3 regions of the Priestia sp. D3YE.R1 genome follow, and region 2 is predicted to be linked to each of the others. Evidence: riboswitches for the same ligand, from Rfam matches in the RefSeq annotation. Region 2 holds a riboswitch; each other region holds the start of a gene.

Region 1 (5,517 bases), on a different contig from region 2:
TACGTTTGTAGTTAACATAAAACGGCTCATCGGCACAAAGAAGCCTTTAAGAGCCTTTTATCTTAAATGCTTTTTTTCTATTCTTTATATTTCTAAGTCAAATACTAATTATGAGAAAAGATTTTCAACAAAGATAATCCATCCAGTAAGTACAATTAATACGGCACTAAGTATAGTGGTTAAAACACTTCTCACAGCTGATTTGAAATTATGCACTCCAAAGAAACCTATAATACCAACTAAAAATACAACAATTGCTACATAAAAATTTAATCTTAATAATGATGGATGAGCAAAAGTAATGAAAGTCAGACAGACACTTAGCAATGAGAAAACGAATGACCAAAGGTTTATCGCTTTTGTCATCTGAATTTATCCCCTTTATCTATAAAATCTACTGTATTATCTCATATTTATAATCTACAAATCTAGTTACCATAATCACAGTTCCAAGAACAAAAAACAGCCTTTAAATGGCTGTTTTTTTCCTGTGATAAGTTATTTATTAGCTTAAAATATAATTTCGTTTACTTGTTTTAGTGTAACGAATCTGCCACCTAGCATATTATTATGATGTTCTACTATTTTAGAAGCTGAAAGCACAGCCGTATCAAATGTGCTATGGGCATCTTTTACTAAGATATTCTCTTTATAACCTAAGCTATATGCTCTTCTACAAGTAGTATCCAAACAAAACTCAGTTTGCATACCTGCAATGACTAATTTTCCGATTTCAAGTTCCTGAAGTTTTTTATATAAAGTTGTTTGATAAAATGCGTCCCAAGAAGATTTTTGAATAACTGTGTCTGTTGGTAGGGGGCGAACATCCTGATGGATTTCCCATGTGACTTTTCCTTCACTAAGCATACTATCCGAACTAGGGTCTGTATGCTGGATATAGATAATTGGTACGTTAGATTGATGCGCTTTTTCCCTTAGAGAAGTAATATTTTGAAGCACTTGCTGTTCATTCCATAAAGATCCACCTTCATAAGAAAACATGATGTTTTGAACATCTATAAGCAACAAAGCTGTTTTTTTACTCATTTGATTGTATCCCCCTATTGATTTTTGTGGTAAAAAATTCAAAATAATATTATATCAAATTAAAATCCTATATTATATAGCTTGAACTTACGAAATCTATCCTTCTTCGAAGTGCATATAGTACGCACCAATAGCCCATATAATAATGATTCTAAGAAGTTTATATACTTAAATAAAATTCTTATTTTTAATTCACCAATCTAACATAAATGTTAAAATATGTAGAAAAGAGTAGAGGAGAATTACATATGAGAAAAGGTTTCAGCAATACGGCTTTAATTATTATCGATGTTCAAAGGGCTTTTGAAGATGAAAAGTGGGGGATAAGAAATAACCTTAATGCTGAAGACAATATTCAAGTTCTTTTAAAGACATGGAGAGAAAAGAAATACCCAATTATACATATTCAGCACTTATCTGATAACGACCATTCGATTTTTCATTCTAGTAAACTAAGCTCAGATTTTAAAGATGTTGTATTCCCAGCTGAAAATGAACCGATCTTTAAAAAGAAAGTAAATAGTGCATTTATAGGAACTGGACTCGAAAAATATTTAAAAGAAAACCAAATAGAAAAGGTTGTAATAGTAGGGTTAACAACTCCACACTGTGTCTCAACTACTACTCGAATGAGTGGTAATTTAGGATTTGAAACGTACTTAGTATCAGATGCAACAGCTGCATTTGCAATAAAAGGGGCAGACAATACGTATTATTCAGCTGAACAAATACATAATGTGTCACTAGCTACTTTAGACAATGAGTTTGCTACGGTTTTAACCACAAAAGAATTAATCCAAACTTTAGCCCAAGAAATAAAGGCTTAATACTTTTGTTTTAACTATATACAATATACAGAGTTAGTTAACGAAACACAAATTTTTGGAAAGGTCATAAAAGAGCCAGTTCCCTTATAAGGTCTTGGCTCTTTTGGGCTAATTATATTTAATTCATAGCTCAATGATGGAATACACGTATGCCTGAATGCGCCATAATCATTCCATATTCATTTGCTGCCTGTGTAACTTGTTCATCTCGTAAAGAATTTCCTGTTTGAACCACATACTTAACGCCACTTTGAGCTGCACGATCGATATTATCACGGAACGGTAAAAAAGCATCGGATGCATAAGAAACGTCTTTTAATCTTTTTAGCCATTCTTGTTTTTCACTCTTACTTAGCCTAACTGGTACCTCTTCAAAACACCTTTTCCATTGTTCATTTTCTACTTCAGTAATATCATCATTCAGCCATCCATCAATTGCATTATTCACTTCTACACGAGAAATACCTTCTTTGAACTTCATATTAAGAGCTCTTGGATGTTGTCTTAACCACCAGTTATCAGCTTTTTCAGCTGCCAACCTTGTACAATGAATACGGGACTGTTGTCCAGCACCAATTCCAATCGTTTGGCCATCTAAAGCAAAACAAATAGAGTTTGATTGTGTATATTTCAATGTAATAAGAGCAACAAGAAGATCCCTCTTTGCATGATCAGGGATATCACATTGAGTCGTAACAATATGATTAAAAATTTCTTTCCCAATCTGTACATCATTTCTTTGTTGTTCTAGAGTAATGCCAAATACCGTTCTTTTTTCAATTAGATCAGGCACATAATTTAGATCAATCTCTAAAATTAGATATTTTCCTTTCTTTTTCTGTTTCAAAATCTCTAGTGCTTCTTGAGTGTAGCTTGGTGCAACAATCATATCAGAAACCTCTGTTTTGAGGAGATTAGCTACAGTTATATCCACTTCATCACTAAAAGCAGCACAATCTCCAAATGAAGACATCCTATCTGTCCCACGCGCTCTTGCATAAGCAATGGCTAAAGGAGACAGCTCTAGGTCTTCAACAAAATAGGATTCAGTAAGTGTCTCATTTAGTGGAGAGTACACAGCTGCACCTGCTGGACTTACATGTTTAAAAGAAGCTGCTGCAGGTTGATCAGTAGCCTGTCGAAGCTCCCGAACCAGTTGAAAAGCGTTTAATGCATCTAGAAAGTTAATATAACTCGCTTCTCCATTTAAGATTTTAATAGGAGTGTTCTTAGCATTCTGAACTTTAGCTTTACTTTGATTTGGATTCATCCCATATCGTAAACCAATTTCTTTCACTTAAAAATCTCCTTTCTAAATAAAAAAAGTATTTGAACTCATGTTCAAATACTTTGCCCAGGCGTACGGCCGTTATCTATGTGCTTCCTCATGGTCCTCCATGTTTACGCCAGTAACACATAGTCTGTTTTATAATAAAATTTTACATAATAAAATTAATTTTAACAATACCTTTATCCAAATTTTACTTTTTTTATTATATATCATATACAAATCTAATTTATATAACAGAGCTTATCGGAAATCAAATAGGCAGAAGCCTTTTTAAAATAAAAAGCTTCTGCCTATTTGGTTTTTATTTAATATGGTTAGCATATGGATCGTATATTCCAGTTAACAATAGAATGCTTGTAAATAAGGCAACTGTTCCTACTGCCAATAATGTACTACTTACAATTCTATTCTTTTGCTTACGTGAGAATATCCCCCATAAAATAAAGATAATTGCAACGAATATTAATATAACTCCTAAGCCCATATTCAAAATTCTCTCGCCTCCTGGAATATAATAACATATACCTTTGTTTCTAGTTACCATAATATTTCTTCTCGGTAATCAAAAAAGCCCTTGGCATTTGTTTAAATTCAATGGCTTTGAAATATAGCATAGTCGTTATTATATTACATTTGGTTTCGATCTATTTTTTTCCTGAAACCATTACGAACCATGGAAACTAAAAACATTAACAAGGGTATAAGCAGATGAAAACCAATGAAATAATAGTGCAAAACGTCATGACCTTCTTCTAAATGTTCTGGAAAACTGGAGGCCATGGTCATGGATAAAAAGATGACAATTCCCCCGGTTGGTAAAAGAATTTGTTGACGATTGTTTAACTTGAATAAATCCACTATTCCGATGACAGCCCCATACAAAAAGATAGAGACTTTAAAAAACACTGTCAGCAACATCGTAAACACAACAACCGCATCGAGTCTTTCTATAAAATCTAAAAGGTTCACCTTTCCAATGGTTACTAACGTCGGAAAGACGGATCTTTTTGTTACATCAACACTAAGAACGGCAATATTTAAGCTTGCTGTCCAACTTAAGATCAGACCACTTGAAACGATGGCAGATAGCCATACTCTTTTCACTAATTTAGGTCTGTTTAAATGAGGGAGCAACATTGTAAAGGCAATCATTTTACCAAAAGGAAAAAAGAAAACGTCTCGAAAAGCCACCTTTAAAGGTAGTTTCCATCCATTTTCAAGAAAGGGCTGCAACTTATGAAAATCAACATTCCCTGAAATAAAAATAAAGAAGTTTCCTGCTATCCCCAAGAACAGCAAGACAACAATAAATACTTCTGCTGTTCTTCCTAACACTTCAATACCTAAATAAAGAACATAACATATTACAAGAACCAGTGATAAATTGACAGCTAATAATGGGGTCTCTGTCAATGTTGATGAGACTAGTAAATCGCCAAAGTCACGTGCATTTCTAGCAGACATATACAAAAAAATTAGGACGTATAACAAACCAATAATCCACCCTAAATATTTACCAAATATCTTCCTTGCGTATCCAGTAAGAGGGAGAGTTGGATATTGACGGAATAAAGAGTAATAGGTGAAAAATAAAACCATCCCCATGCACATCCCTAAAAGGATAGCAAGCCAAGCATCTTTTTGTGCGTTTATTCCATAAGCTACGATTAATGAGGTTCCTAGGTTGAAAATAAACATCATGGCAAATAATTGAATAACACTAACTTTGGCTTTCTCCATTGTTTAAGGTATCCTCCTCTTTATCGATTACATGGATGAGTATGTATATGTTTATTAAGTGAGTGCTGCTAAAATACATTTAGCCTATTTATTCTATTTATTCATCCTATCCTACTTTCTATTTTTAATACTTTTAAGGGTTGAGAAGTGCATACTATATACAACGTTAGTTAACATAAACACTCTTAAAGGAACCAACCAGAAAAACCCCCTTGTTCAGCAACAGGGAATTTCATAAGAGTCTCTATTATGGATTGTGCAGCTTTTTAGATATTCATTAGATTTTTATGTCTATCTATGGGGGAGATTTAATAGTGTGTGGTCTTTACTATGAATGCGATTTGTTACCATAATGCATAAATGTAATATATCGGGATAATATATTTGTAGCATTTATATCCTATTGGAGGTAACAAATTTGAGCAGAAACGACAGTAGATTAACTTCCTCAGAAATTACAAGCCTGTGGGTACAATATATTCGGGAAACAATGGCGATTTGCATTAGCAAATACGTATTAGCAACCGTTAAAGACTCCGAAATTCGTTCCCTTTTTGAATTTTGTTTAGGATTATCTGAAAAGCATCTTAAAGTGTTAACGAAGATTTTAAA
Region 2 (5,517 bases):
CAGGTTGTGAGAATATCATGTCTAGACAGTTCTATTTCATCAAATACAAATTTTGAAAGCTGCTTCTGCAGAATCTCCAGCTTTTTGCTGTCTTCTTCATCGATCCATAGCCCTTCCGTAATACACACATCTGCTAGTTTGTTAATAGATTGAGCCGTCCAGTTTAAGCCGGCTGAAGAAACAGTTTTTGTAAGTAAATCGTTTTTTATAGCTAGAATAACTTGACACACATGGGTATAGGCATCAACTTTCTTTTGGATAAATGCTTTGCGAAGCTCTTGTTTGTATTGCTCTTTCGACATCGTTATAGCTACGACAGAAGTAATAAATGTTCCTGCCAGCGCGATGAGCGACCCTATCAAAATTCCTATCATTTCTCCTGACAAAACGTTCACCTCTTTAAAGGTATTTCTATATGATATGAGAATGAAGGAAATGATATGAGGTAAACACCATGTAAAAACAGCCCTAACTTTTCTAAGTTAGGGCTGTAACACTGAAAATATGATGGTAACGAAATTAGATAATACGACTTGTAATAATTCCTTCAATTTGACCAATTTTTTCTTCTAGCTCAGGCACAATCTCGTCGCTTACTTGATTGTCAATATCAATCATTGTATACGCATATTCACCGCGGCTTCTGTTCACCATATCTGCGATGTTTAAATTGTAGTTTGAGAATACTTGTGTAAGTTGTCCTACCATATTCGGCACGTTGTGATGGAAAGCAGCTACGCGTTTTTTCCCAGTGTAAGGAAGAGATGCATTCGGGAAGTTCACTGAATTTTTAACGTTTCCTGTTTCTAAGAAATTTTTCACTTGACGTGCTGCCATTACCGCACAGTTTTCTTCTGATTCTTGAGTTGATGCCCCTAAGTGAGGAATTGGCACAACATTTTTCATGTTCAAGATATTTTGATTTGGGAAATCTGTAATGTATCGTCCAACTTTTCCACTTTCAAGAGCAGCTTTCATATCTTCTTCGTTTACAAGCTCACCCCGTGAGAAGTTCAAAATATGAACATCTGGTTTCATGATGCTAAACGTTTCTTTATTGAAAACACCTTTTGTATCTTCCGTTAATGGAACATGAACCGTAATATAGTCAGATGCTGCAAATAGTTCTTCTAGAGACATTGCACGCTGTACGTTGCGAGACAAATTCCAAGCTGTATTAACAGAAATGAATGGATCAAAACCAATTACGTCCATATCTAAATCAAGCGCGTCGTTTGCTACAAGAGCACCAATTGCACCTAAACCAATAACGCCTAATGTTTTGCCTTTGATTTCTTTTCCAACAAACTGTTTTTTACCTGCTTCAACTAACTTAGGAATTTGATCACCTTGGCCATCTAATCCTTTTGTCCATTCAACTCCAGCAAATAAGTTACGAGAAGAAGCCATAATTGTAGTTAAAACCATTTCTTTTACTGCGTTTGCATTAGCTCCTGGCGTATTAAATACAACGATACCTTGCTCCGTGCAAGCGTCCACCGGTATATTATTAACCCCCGCTCCAGCTCGTGCAATAGCTTTTAAATTTTGGTCAAATGCCATGCTGTGCATGTTAAAGCTACGCACGACAATAGCATCTGGATTTTCGCTGTCGTTGTCAATTTGATAACCTTCTTGATTAAAAACATTTAGACCTTTTTGTGCAATGTTGTTTAATGTTTTGATTGTTTGTACTTTTTCCAATGTTAATGTGCTCATTTTGTACTCTCCTCTGATTATCATCGTAGTTTTACACGTTTTTACCTTTGGATAAAGGAACTTCATTTTTAATTTTTTTAAAAGTCTGGTTTTTTAGCCTACATGTCTGATAACTTCTATATCCTCTCCCCCTAAACAGAAAGAGGTAAGAGATATGTATTAATCCCTTACCTCTGCCCAGGCGAACGGCTACGTCACTATATGCTTCCTCACGGTTATCCGCGTTTCGCCAGTCACATATAGTCTTTGAAATTAAGTATATTCTAGCAAACTCTTTCAGAACGTTCAACCTTTTTTTTAAAAGTTTGCTTTTTTCAGTCTAATTTTTAATCTCTTTGGTGAATCTCCTAATATATTGACAAATACCCCAATACATGTTAAATAAGAAGAGTGATTAGCACTCTATCAACTCAAGTGCTAATTATTTTATAAGCCCTATTTGGAAAGGAGAACTTCTTATGTCAAAAAAAGAATTCAAAGCCGAATCAAAGCGATTATTAGAGATGATGATTAATTCCATCTATTCTCAAAAAGAAGTATTTTTGAGAGAACTTCTATCAAATTCAAGTGATGCAATCGATAAAATTTATTACAAAGCTTTAACAGACGACTCCTTGCATTTTAACAAAGAAAGCTACTACATAAAAGTAACACCAGATAAAACTAACCGTACCTTAACCATTACGGATACTGGAATTGGTATGACGCAAGAGGAGCTTGAAAGCAGCTTGGGCACAATTGCAAGAAGCGGTTCTCTTGCGTTTAAAAACGAAAATGAAACAAAGGACGGACACACGATTATCGGCCAATTCGGCGTTGGGTTTTATGCTGCGTTCATGGTAGCAGATGTCGTAACGGTGATTAGTAAAGCTTTAGGCAGCGATAAAGCCTATAAATGGGAATCTACTGGTGCTGATGGTTATACAATCGAGCCGTGCGAAAAAGAAACGGTTGGAACTCAAATCATTTTAAAAATTAAAGAAAATACAGAAGATGAAACATATGATGAGTATCTAGAAGAATATCGTTTAAAAGAGATCATTAAAAAGTATTCAGACTTTATCCGCTACCCGATTAAAATGGACATAACGGAAAAACGCCCTAAAGAAGGTTCTGATAACGAGCTAGAAGATTATACAGAAGAACAAGTTATCAACAGTATGATACCGATCTGGAAGAAAAACAGAAATGAATTGACTTCAGAAGACTATGAGCAGTTTTATTCAGAAAAGCGCTACGGATTTGATAAACCGCTCACTCACCTTCATATTAATGTGGATGGAACGATTCGCTACAATGCCATTTTATTTATTCCAGAAAATAGTCCGTTTGACTACTACTCAAAAGAATTTGAAAAAGGACTTGAATTGTATTCAAACGGCGTCTTAATTATGAATAAATGTGCAGATCTTCTTCCAGATTACTTTAGCTTTGTAAAAGGTATGGTAGATTCTGAAGATTTATCTCTTAATATTTCACGTGAAATTTTGCAGCAAGACCGCCAGCTTCAGCTGATTGCCAAAAACATCGGCAAGAAAATCAAAAATGAATTAAAAAGCTTGCTTAAAAACGAACGTGAAAAGTACGAGAAGTTTTATGAATCATTTGGCCGCCAGCTGAAGTACGGCGTTTACAGTGACTTTGGCAGCAACAAAGACGTGTTAAAAGACCTGCTTTTATTCTATTCTTCTACAGAGAAAAAGCTCGTAACACTAGATGAGTATGTATCGCGCATGCCTGAGGATCAAAAGTATATTTATTATGCATCAGGCGAATCGTACGAACGAATTGAAAAGCTTCCTCAAGCAGAATTGGTTGCAGATAAAGGGTACGAAATTCTGTATTTTACAGAAGATATCGATGAATTTGCGATTAAAATGTTAATGACGTACGAAGAAAAAGAATTTAAATCTGTTGCAAGCAGTGACTTAGGTATTGAAGCAGAGGAAGAACAGCTCAATGAGTCTGAGGAAAGAGAAAACAAAGAGCTATTTGACTATATGAAAAAAGCTTTGGCGGAAAAAGTAGGAGATGTGCGCGCGTCTAAGCGTTTAAAAACACATCCCGTTTGCTTATCAGCTGATGGTGAAGTAACGATTGAAATGGAGAAAATTTTAAGTGCTATGCCTGACAATCAGCATGTGAAAGCAGAAAAAGTGTTAGAAATTAACGTAAATCATGATGTATTCGCCTCTTTAAAAGATGCATTTGAAAAGGATAAAGCGAAATTAGACCTTTATACAAATCTATTATATAACCAAGCTCTTTTAATTGAAGGCTTATCTATTAGTGATCCCGTTGAATTCACAAATGATATTTGTAAAATCATGATATAAAAATCAGGCGCAGAATCATTCTGCGCCTGATTATATGTATGACATAATAAAATTAGTTATATAGTAAGAAGCGATAAAAATGGGTACCGGCAGTTCTTCTATTACTCTTATTGAGTGTTTGCCTTCTTTAAAATAAAAAAGGTCTGATTTAAACTCTGCGACTTTTTCTCTTTTTTGATTAAAAATACACGCTTCCTCTATGGCTTCATGACTGCTTAACATGTAGACGTTATTTCCCCATCTAATTTCTTGTTTCCCTTCGTTTTTAGTTATTCCTTTACCTAATAGATACCCCACTGTTTTTCCATTTTCTTTTATCACCCACCGGTGTTTTTCCACGTGATCAATAAGCACCGTTCTTCCTTCCCATTGAACTTGTAAATGTACCTTTAAGCCGCAGGAGAAGATAGGAAACCAAGAAATAGAATCTAAAACTGGAAGTCCATCACGAGTTAAAAAATCAATACTTTTAGTCCACATATTTTTATGCGTTCTCTTAAGTTGTCCGACTTTTTCTCCATTTTCATTTGTAACTGCTACGGTCTTCCCTGCTGATTTAAAATAGGGAAGATAAAAAATATATTCTTGCATATAAGCCTCCAAAAATTCTGTACCTTATATTAACAGCGTGTACATAGTTATGTTTCTATCTTTCATATATTTCATTTGTTTCTCTTGATTTCTTCCTTTGTTTGAATTGGCTTTGATTTTCTTTTAAATGCTTTAGTAAAGCAACAATCAAGAAACTAACAATCACAAGAAGAAGCCAAGAGCTAATTTTACTTATATGAACCATTGTCCACTGCTGCTGTTGATCTGGATACTGCCATGCTCCGAAAAATGTTGCGATATTTTCAGCGATCCAAATGAAAAAGCCAATCAGTACAAAAGACAATACTAAAGGCATGCGATATGTACGTTTATTAACCGTAAAATACACAAAAGTTCGATAAAAAATAAATAAAGTAAAAAGTTTTAAAAACCAGCGGAAGTCGTAAATGAAATGATGCGTGAAAAAGTTAAGGTAAATAGCCGCACTTAGTATACTGACCATCCATGTAGCAGGCCAATTCGTAAGCTTTAATTCAAGCCTTCTCCACACTTGGCACATGTAGCTGGCTACACTAGCATACATAAATCCGCTGTACAGCGGAACTCCCCAGACTTTAGTGAAAGCTTTTTCCGGGTAGCTCCATGAGCCCATATGAACTTTGTAGAGTTCTAACGCTAGTCCAATTAAATGAAATACTGCGATGACTTTTACTTCATCAAGCGTTTCTCGTTTAAACATCACCATTAAAACTTGAGTTCCTAGGCAGACTAATAAAATAAGGTCATATCGAGAAATAAACGGTACTTCAATTATTTTTGTCATAGCCAATGTAAGAAAAATAATAACAGGAAAAACACAAGATTTTGCTTGTTCTAAACCAAAATAGATTAATTGCTTCATTGTAACATC
Region 3 (5,517 bases), on a different contig from region 2:
CAGGCGTTAAGAAGACCCATAAAAATAACCATAAATGCAAAATAGGTAATCCAAAAATAATTGGATGAATGTTATTTACAAAAGGTAAAAAAGCGAATTGAGCAATAAACGGAATGATGAATAAAATAAATATTATGAATTTTCTGTTCAATTTTTACTCCTCCTATAAAATTTATCTAACAATGTTCACTATGATAGCAAGTCTGACATAGTAAAGCAATAAGTTTTTTGAAAATTTCGTTATAAATTATGAAAATTTTTTTAGAAAAACAAAAAAAGAGCATGATGAGAAGAAGATATTTGAAATGATTAGGGAAGAAAAAGCAGGGGAGAACCTAAGCACAGTTGCCTTTGAAGCAAAAAAAGAATGGAAAAGAAGAAAGTTAGTTTTCTCGATGAGATAAAGTATATTACTATTGCATCAAAGAAAAAGAATTTGTATGTTCAAATAAAGATTTATGGAAGCTATAAAAACGAGCAAATAAAAAAACTAGACAATAAGTGCTTGTCTAGTTCCACCACTCTGTCAATGGTCCTTTGTCGCCATAAACAGGATCCGTTGTAGGAATAGGTACTTGTGCAATTTCATCAAATACGTGAGGGCGATCGGTTTGTTTTCCTGTTCGTAAGTTGTAATCCATGCCCTCTGGATAAGCTCCAACCACTTTAAAATCAGCAGTTGACTGCAGACGCATATGCCCTGTACCTGCAGGGAGTACGAGTACATCCCCAGCATGAACCACGATATTTTCTCCCATATGTCCACCTAGTTTTAAACGTGCAGATCCGCTAATTACACCTAGTGCTTCATGAGAATTACTGTGGTAATGGTGAAAATCATATATGCCGCCTACCCAGCTGTTTTTCCAGTTGTGAGAATTAAAAATGCTCTCTACTTTCTCTTTCTTACTAATAAATACGTGTTCATACAACAAAACTGGAAGACGAGGGTGATTTGGAATGGTTCCGTCGTCATCAAAATAAAGAACTTTTACATTTGCATAATTCATAAGCATCCCTCTAACAATCTTTTTTCGTAATTTTCCCTGTTTTTTGCTTGCGTAAACAGAGAAGTTTGCTCGAAGTACTTCATTCGTTGCGAAGTGCATGATATGTAGGTGTTAACGTTTTCCTAAAAGAAGTCTCCCACTTCAAGCGCAGCTAAGTGGTGGGAACTTCACTTTAGTATCTTTTCTTCATATTGTATATAAGTAAAGGGTCTAGTGCAAGAATTCTATGGATATATAGATGTTAATTCGTATTTTGTAAATGAATAATATATATTGGAATAATTTAAGGAAGGGGATTTGCTTATGAGTTAAAAGAATCAAATGATAAGTAAAGTTAGGGTTTCAGTTCTTTTTTGTAATTAAAAAGAGGTTTTTAGGAGATTAATTTTGAATTTTACGAATAATTTATTATTTTTAAAAACTAATGTAAACATTTTTGTGTATTGAGTAATAGTAATGAATGTTATATACTGATAAAAAATATATTCCTATATGTGACTGGCGCAACATGGATGACCATGGGGGAGCATATAGCGTATAAGCCGCGCGCCTGGGCAAACACTTGAGAAAATTTCGCAAGTGTTTTTTTTATTTTCCTAGGGAAGAGGAGTAGATTTGGATGAGCAATATGCAAAGGAAGATGGGAACATTTGCTTTAACCATGACAGGCATAGGTTCGATTATCGGTTCAGGATGGCTGTTTGGCGCATGGAAGGCAGCTCAAATTGCGGGACCCGCGGCTATTTTTTCATGGGTTATTGGAATGGTGGTTATTTTGACCATTGCCCTGTCATATGCGGAACTGGGCGCGATGTTTCCACAAGCAGGGGGAATGGTTAAATATCCTCAGTATTCACACGGATCATTTATTGGGTTTTTGGCTGCTTGGGCTAACTGGATTTCAATTGCTTCAACGATAACAGTGGAGGCTATTGCATCTGTGCAATATATGAGTACTTGGCCGTGGAAATGGGCGCGCTGGACTCATGAATTAGTAGACAATGGCATTTTAACGTCCAAGGGGTTGGCAGTTGCGTCTCTGTTATTGTTCGTTTACTTTTTTGTGAACTATTGGACGGTAAACCTCTTTGCTAAAGCAAACTCATTTATTACGATTGTTAAATTAATTATTCCTGGTTTAACGGCAGGGGCTTTATTTTTTGCTGGTTTTCATAGCGGGAACTTTTCAAGTGAGCATGGAGTTGCCCCTTATGGGTGGGCCAGTGTTTTAACGGCAGTGGCAACATCAGGTATTGTGTTTGCATTTAATGGGTTTCAAAGTCCTGTAAATATGGCAGGAGAAGCAAAATCACCTAATAAATCGATTCCGATAGCTGTAATTGGTTCAATTTTTATTGCTGGAATTGTATATATTATATTACAAATTGTTTTTATCGGAGCAGTAAGTCCGTCATCAATTGCGGATGGATGGAATCATTTGAATTTTAATTCTCCTTTTGCTGATTTAGCGATTGCGCTTGGAATTAACTGGCTAACAATTGTGTTATACGCAGATGCATTTGTTTCTCCTTCAGGCACAGGTGCTACGTATACGGCAACTACTTCTAGAATGTTATACGGGATGCAGCAAAATGGATATTTGCCAAAGATATTTGGTACTCTTCATCCACTTTACAATGTCCCGCGCCCAGCTATGTGGCTAAATTTAGCAGCTTGCTTTTTGTTTCTCTTTTTATTTAGAGGATGGGGTGTCTTAGCAGAAGTGATCTCAGTAGCGACGCTTATCTCTTATATTATGGGCCCTGTAGCGCTTATAACATTAAGAAAAACGGCTTCACACTTTTACCGTCCGTTTTATTTAAAAGGGGCATCAGTTATTGCGCCATGCGGCTTTGTTTTTGCTTCTTTGACGCTTTACTGGGCAAGGTGGCCACTTACAGGTGAAGTGATCTTTATTATGGCAATTGGCCTGCCAGTTTATTTTTATTACCAAGCGAAAAATAAATGGGTGGGCTTTAAAAAAGAATTTTTAACCGGGGCTTGGATGCTTATCTATTTAGCGTGCATGATTTTTATTTCCTACATAGGAAGCGAAAAATTCGGAGGCAAAAATATTTTGCCTTTTGGATGGGATATGCTAGTGATTGCTTGCGTATCGTTAGCTTTTTATTACTGGGGAATTAAAAGTGGAAAACCTAACCGATATATGAAAGAAGCTGAACAAATCAATCAAGAGAATTTTCAATCTAAATAAAAAATACGAGCACGAGCGGGTGCTCGTGTTTTTTTATTTATGGAGAATTTAGACTTAGTTTTTATCAAAATATTGTAAAAAATATAGATTTTAAGGTTTAAGGATTTACACAGAGGGAACCTTTATTTGGGATAAAGTTCTAAAAAAACAAAATAAAGGGGATTGGGCAGCTGTGAAAAAAATGAATGTTTTAGCTTTGGTTTTTGTACTTATGCTAGTATTAGCGGCTTGTAACAGTTCTAAGGAAACGGGAGGATCCACTTCGGCTAAAAATAAGGTGATTGAAGCATCTATTGACAGCGCTTCTTATATTTTAGTAGACAGTGATGAAGGAGCTACAAGTGAAGAAAAAGGGCTGTTGAAAGTCGATTTGAAAGTGAAAAATGTATCCAAAAACAGTATATCCTTATCGGATTACGACGGTGTGTATTTATATGAAGGAGATGAACAATTATCTCCAAAAACGGGAGTGAACAGTCGGGAACTTGGACTAGAAAGCAGTTCATCTGACAAGATTGGCGCTGGAAAGCAAAAAAAATTAACGTTTGTCTTTGAAGTTAAAAAAGATAAAAAGTACAAAATTGGGCTTCAGCCAACATCCTCTGATTATGATGAAGAAATTGACGAAGTAACATTAACACTTGATACGAAGAAATACGCGAAAAGCTATAATAAGCTGCAAGACCCAGAAAAAGCTCTGCAAGCTTACACGGAAGTTCTTTACTTAAACAAAGAAAATGTAGATTATGATAAATATGTAACAGCCGATAAAACAGCTGTCATAGAAGAACAGAAAAAAGCGTTTAACGAGGAATTAAAAGGCGCGTTTTCTAACAGTTTAACCGACAAAGCAAAAAAAGATTTTTTTAACATGTATAAAGACGTCTTAAAAGAAAAAGCAAGTGTAAAGACAAGTGTGATTGCGAATGCAAATAATAAAGCTGTAGTAGAAGTGGAGTACACTACTGTTAATTTATCAGACTTATATTCATACGTATCGCAGCTTAAGCGAGCATATACAGATGAAACGAAAGATTACGATACAAAACACTCTGAAGAGTTTGCGGCTTCTAAGTTCAAAGATATTGTAAATGAATTAGAAACGAAAGAAGGAAGTCGTCCCCTACGAATTTTTATGGTGAAAGAAGATGGGAAATGGACTGTGAAGTCAAGTGACCTATACAGTGACTCTTTAGGTAAAACGTTTGGATCAAGCTACATTCGATAGACAAAAAAGAGAAGAATTTTTCTTCTCTTTTTTGTTTTCTGTAAATAAATCAACGAGTTTTTTGTAAAGCTAAATTTATCAAAATATGCTAGTATAGTTTCATTCATTCTTTTATTCTTATTATGATAGGCATCAATGGAGGTTCTTACTAATGAAAGCAAATTATTGTAAAGATACAAAGGCCGTTCGAACGAGCCGCATTTTCCCTAATGATATTAATAATCACAATACGTTATTTGGCGGAAAATTAATGAGTGATATTGATATGATTGCGTCCATTTCAGCTTATCGTCACAGTCGTACAGAGTGTGTGACGGCTTCGGCAGACTCTATTCACTTCCTGCACCCTATTACGCCTCAGGATTCTGTATGTTTGGAGTCATACGTATCATGGACAGGCCGTTCATCCATGGAAGTGTTTGTGAAAGTGATTAAAGAAAATTTAAAAACCGGGGAGCGTCAAATTGCAGCTACGTCATTTTTAACTTTTGTGGCAATGGATGATGATGGAAAGCCCCGCACAGTACCCGAGCTTATTCCAGAAACAGAAGAAGAAAAATACCTGTTTCAAACGGGGGCAGATCGCGCTGCCACGCGTAAACAAGTGCGTAAAAAAAGCAATGAACTAGCCTCAGTATTGGATTTAGGACAACCTTGGTAGCATAAAAGAGAGGCTGAAAAATATTTTAGCTGAAGTGAAAAACGAACCATTGATCAACATGTTTGATTAGTGGTTCGTTTTTTTTTGTTATGGTGAACGTAGGTTTTATCTGTTTTGTTCCTTCTAGCAGTCGATTGGAAGGCGAGGCGAAGTCTTGCACGGAAACCAACTGCGGTTCAGCTTATGTATCCCATTTGTTCGTCTTAGGATTGGATTCATTTAATTATGTCTCAACCTCTTTTTATATTTGATGAATTTTTCCTCCTAACCGAGAGGAGGAAACAAAATTATATGAAATTTATTTTCGTTCATGGTAATATGAATTTAATATAATTTTCTAAAAAGTTTAAAAAGTACAACATTTATAAAGAAAGGTGTCGTGTCTAATGGTAACAGTAGAAGC

Evidence for each region. Region 2 has a riboswitch for ZMP and ZTP ahead of ACOZIR_RS21295 (phosphoglycerate dehydrogenase). Riboswitches for the same ligand answer to the same signal wherever they lie in the genome.
Region 1: another riboswitch for ZMP and ZTP. It lies ahead of ACOZIR_RS18310 (phosphoribosylaminoimidazolecarboxamide formyltransferase); the one in region 2 lies ahead of ACOZIR_RS21295 (phosphoglycerate dehydrogenase).
Region 3: another riboswitch for ZMP and ZTP. It lies ahead of ACOZIR_RS13315 (APC family permease); the one in region 2 lies ahead of ACOZIR_RS21295 (phosphoglycerate dehydrogenase).

Annotation. Positions count from the first base shown of each region.
Region 1 is NZ_JBLTHW010000002.1:1,193,603-1,199,119, forward strand. Features, by position in the region: gene ACOZIR_RS18295 (hypothetical protein) at 109-366, opposite strand; gene ACOZIR_RS18300 (cysteine hydrolase family protein) at 511-1,047, opposite strand; gene ACOZIR_RS18305 (cysteine hydrolase family protein) at 1,296-1,874, shown strand; gene ACOZIR_RS18310 (phosphoribosylaminoimidazolecarboxamide formyltransferase) at 2,005-3,171, opposite strand; ZMP/ZTP riboswitch at 3,220-3,298, opposite strand; gene ACOZIR_RS18315 (hypothetical protein) at 3,467-3,649, opposite strand; gene ACOZIR_RS18320 (GerAB/ArcD/ProY family transporter) at 3,793-4,905, opposite strand; gene ACOZIR_RS18325 (DUF3231 family protein) at 5,324-5,517, shown strand, end outside.
Region 2 is NZ_JBLTHW010000003.1:581,944-587,460, reverse strand. Features, by position in the region: gene ACOZIR_RS21300 (hypothetical protein) at 1-395, opposite strand, end outside; gene ACOZIR_RS21295 (phosphoglycerate dehydrogenase) at 520-1,719, opposite strand; ZMP/ZTP riboswitch at 1,888-1,966, opposite strand; gene htpG (molecular chaperone HtpG) at 2,178-4,055, shown strand; gene ACOZIR_RS21285 (tubby C-terminal domain-like protein) at 4,086-4,646, opposite strand; gene ACOZIR_RS21280 (DUF817 domain-containing protein) at 4,702-5,508, opposite strand.
Region 3 is NZ_JBLTHW010000002.1:195,628-201,144, forward strand. Features, by position in the region: gene ACOZIR_RS13305 (DUF3311 domain-containing protein) at 1-151, opposite strand, end outside; gene ACOZIR_RS13310 (cupin domain-containing protein) at 510-1,109, opposite strand; ZMP/ZTP riboswitch at 1,495-1,573, shown strand; gene ACOZIR_RS13315 (APC family permease) at 1,630-3,225, shown strand; gene ACOZIR_RS13320 (DUF5105 domain-containing protein) at 3,407-4,453, shown strand; gene ACOZIR_RS13325 (acyl-CoA thioesterase) at 4,605-5,114, shown strand; gene ppc (phosphoenolpyruvate carboxylase) at 5,501-5,517, shown strand, end outside.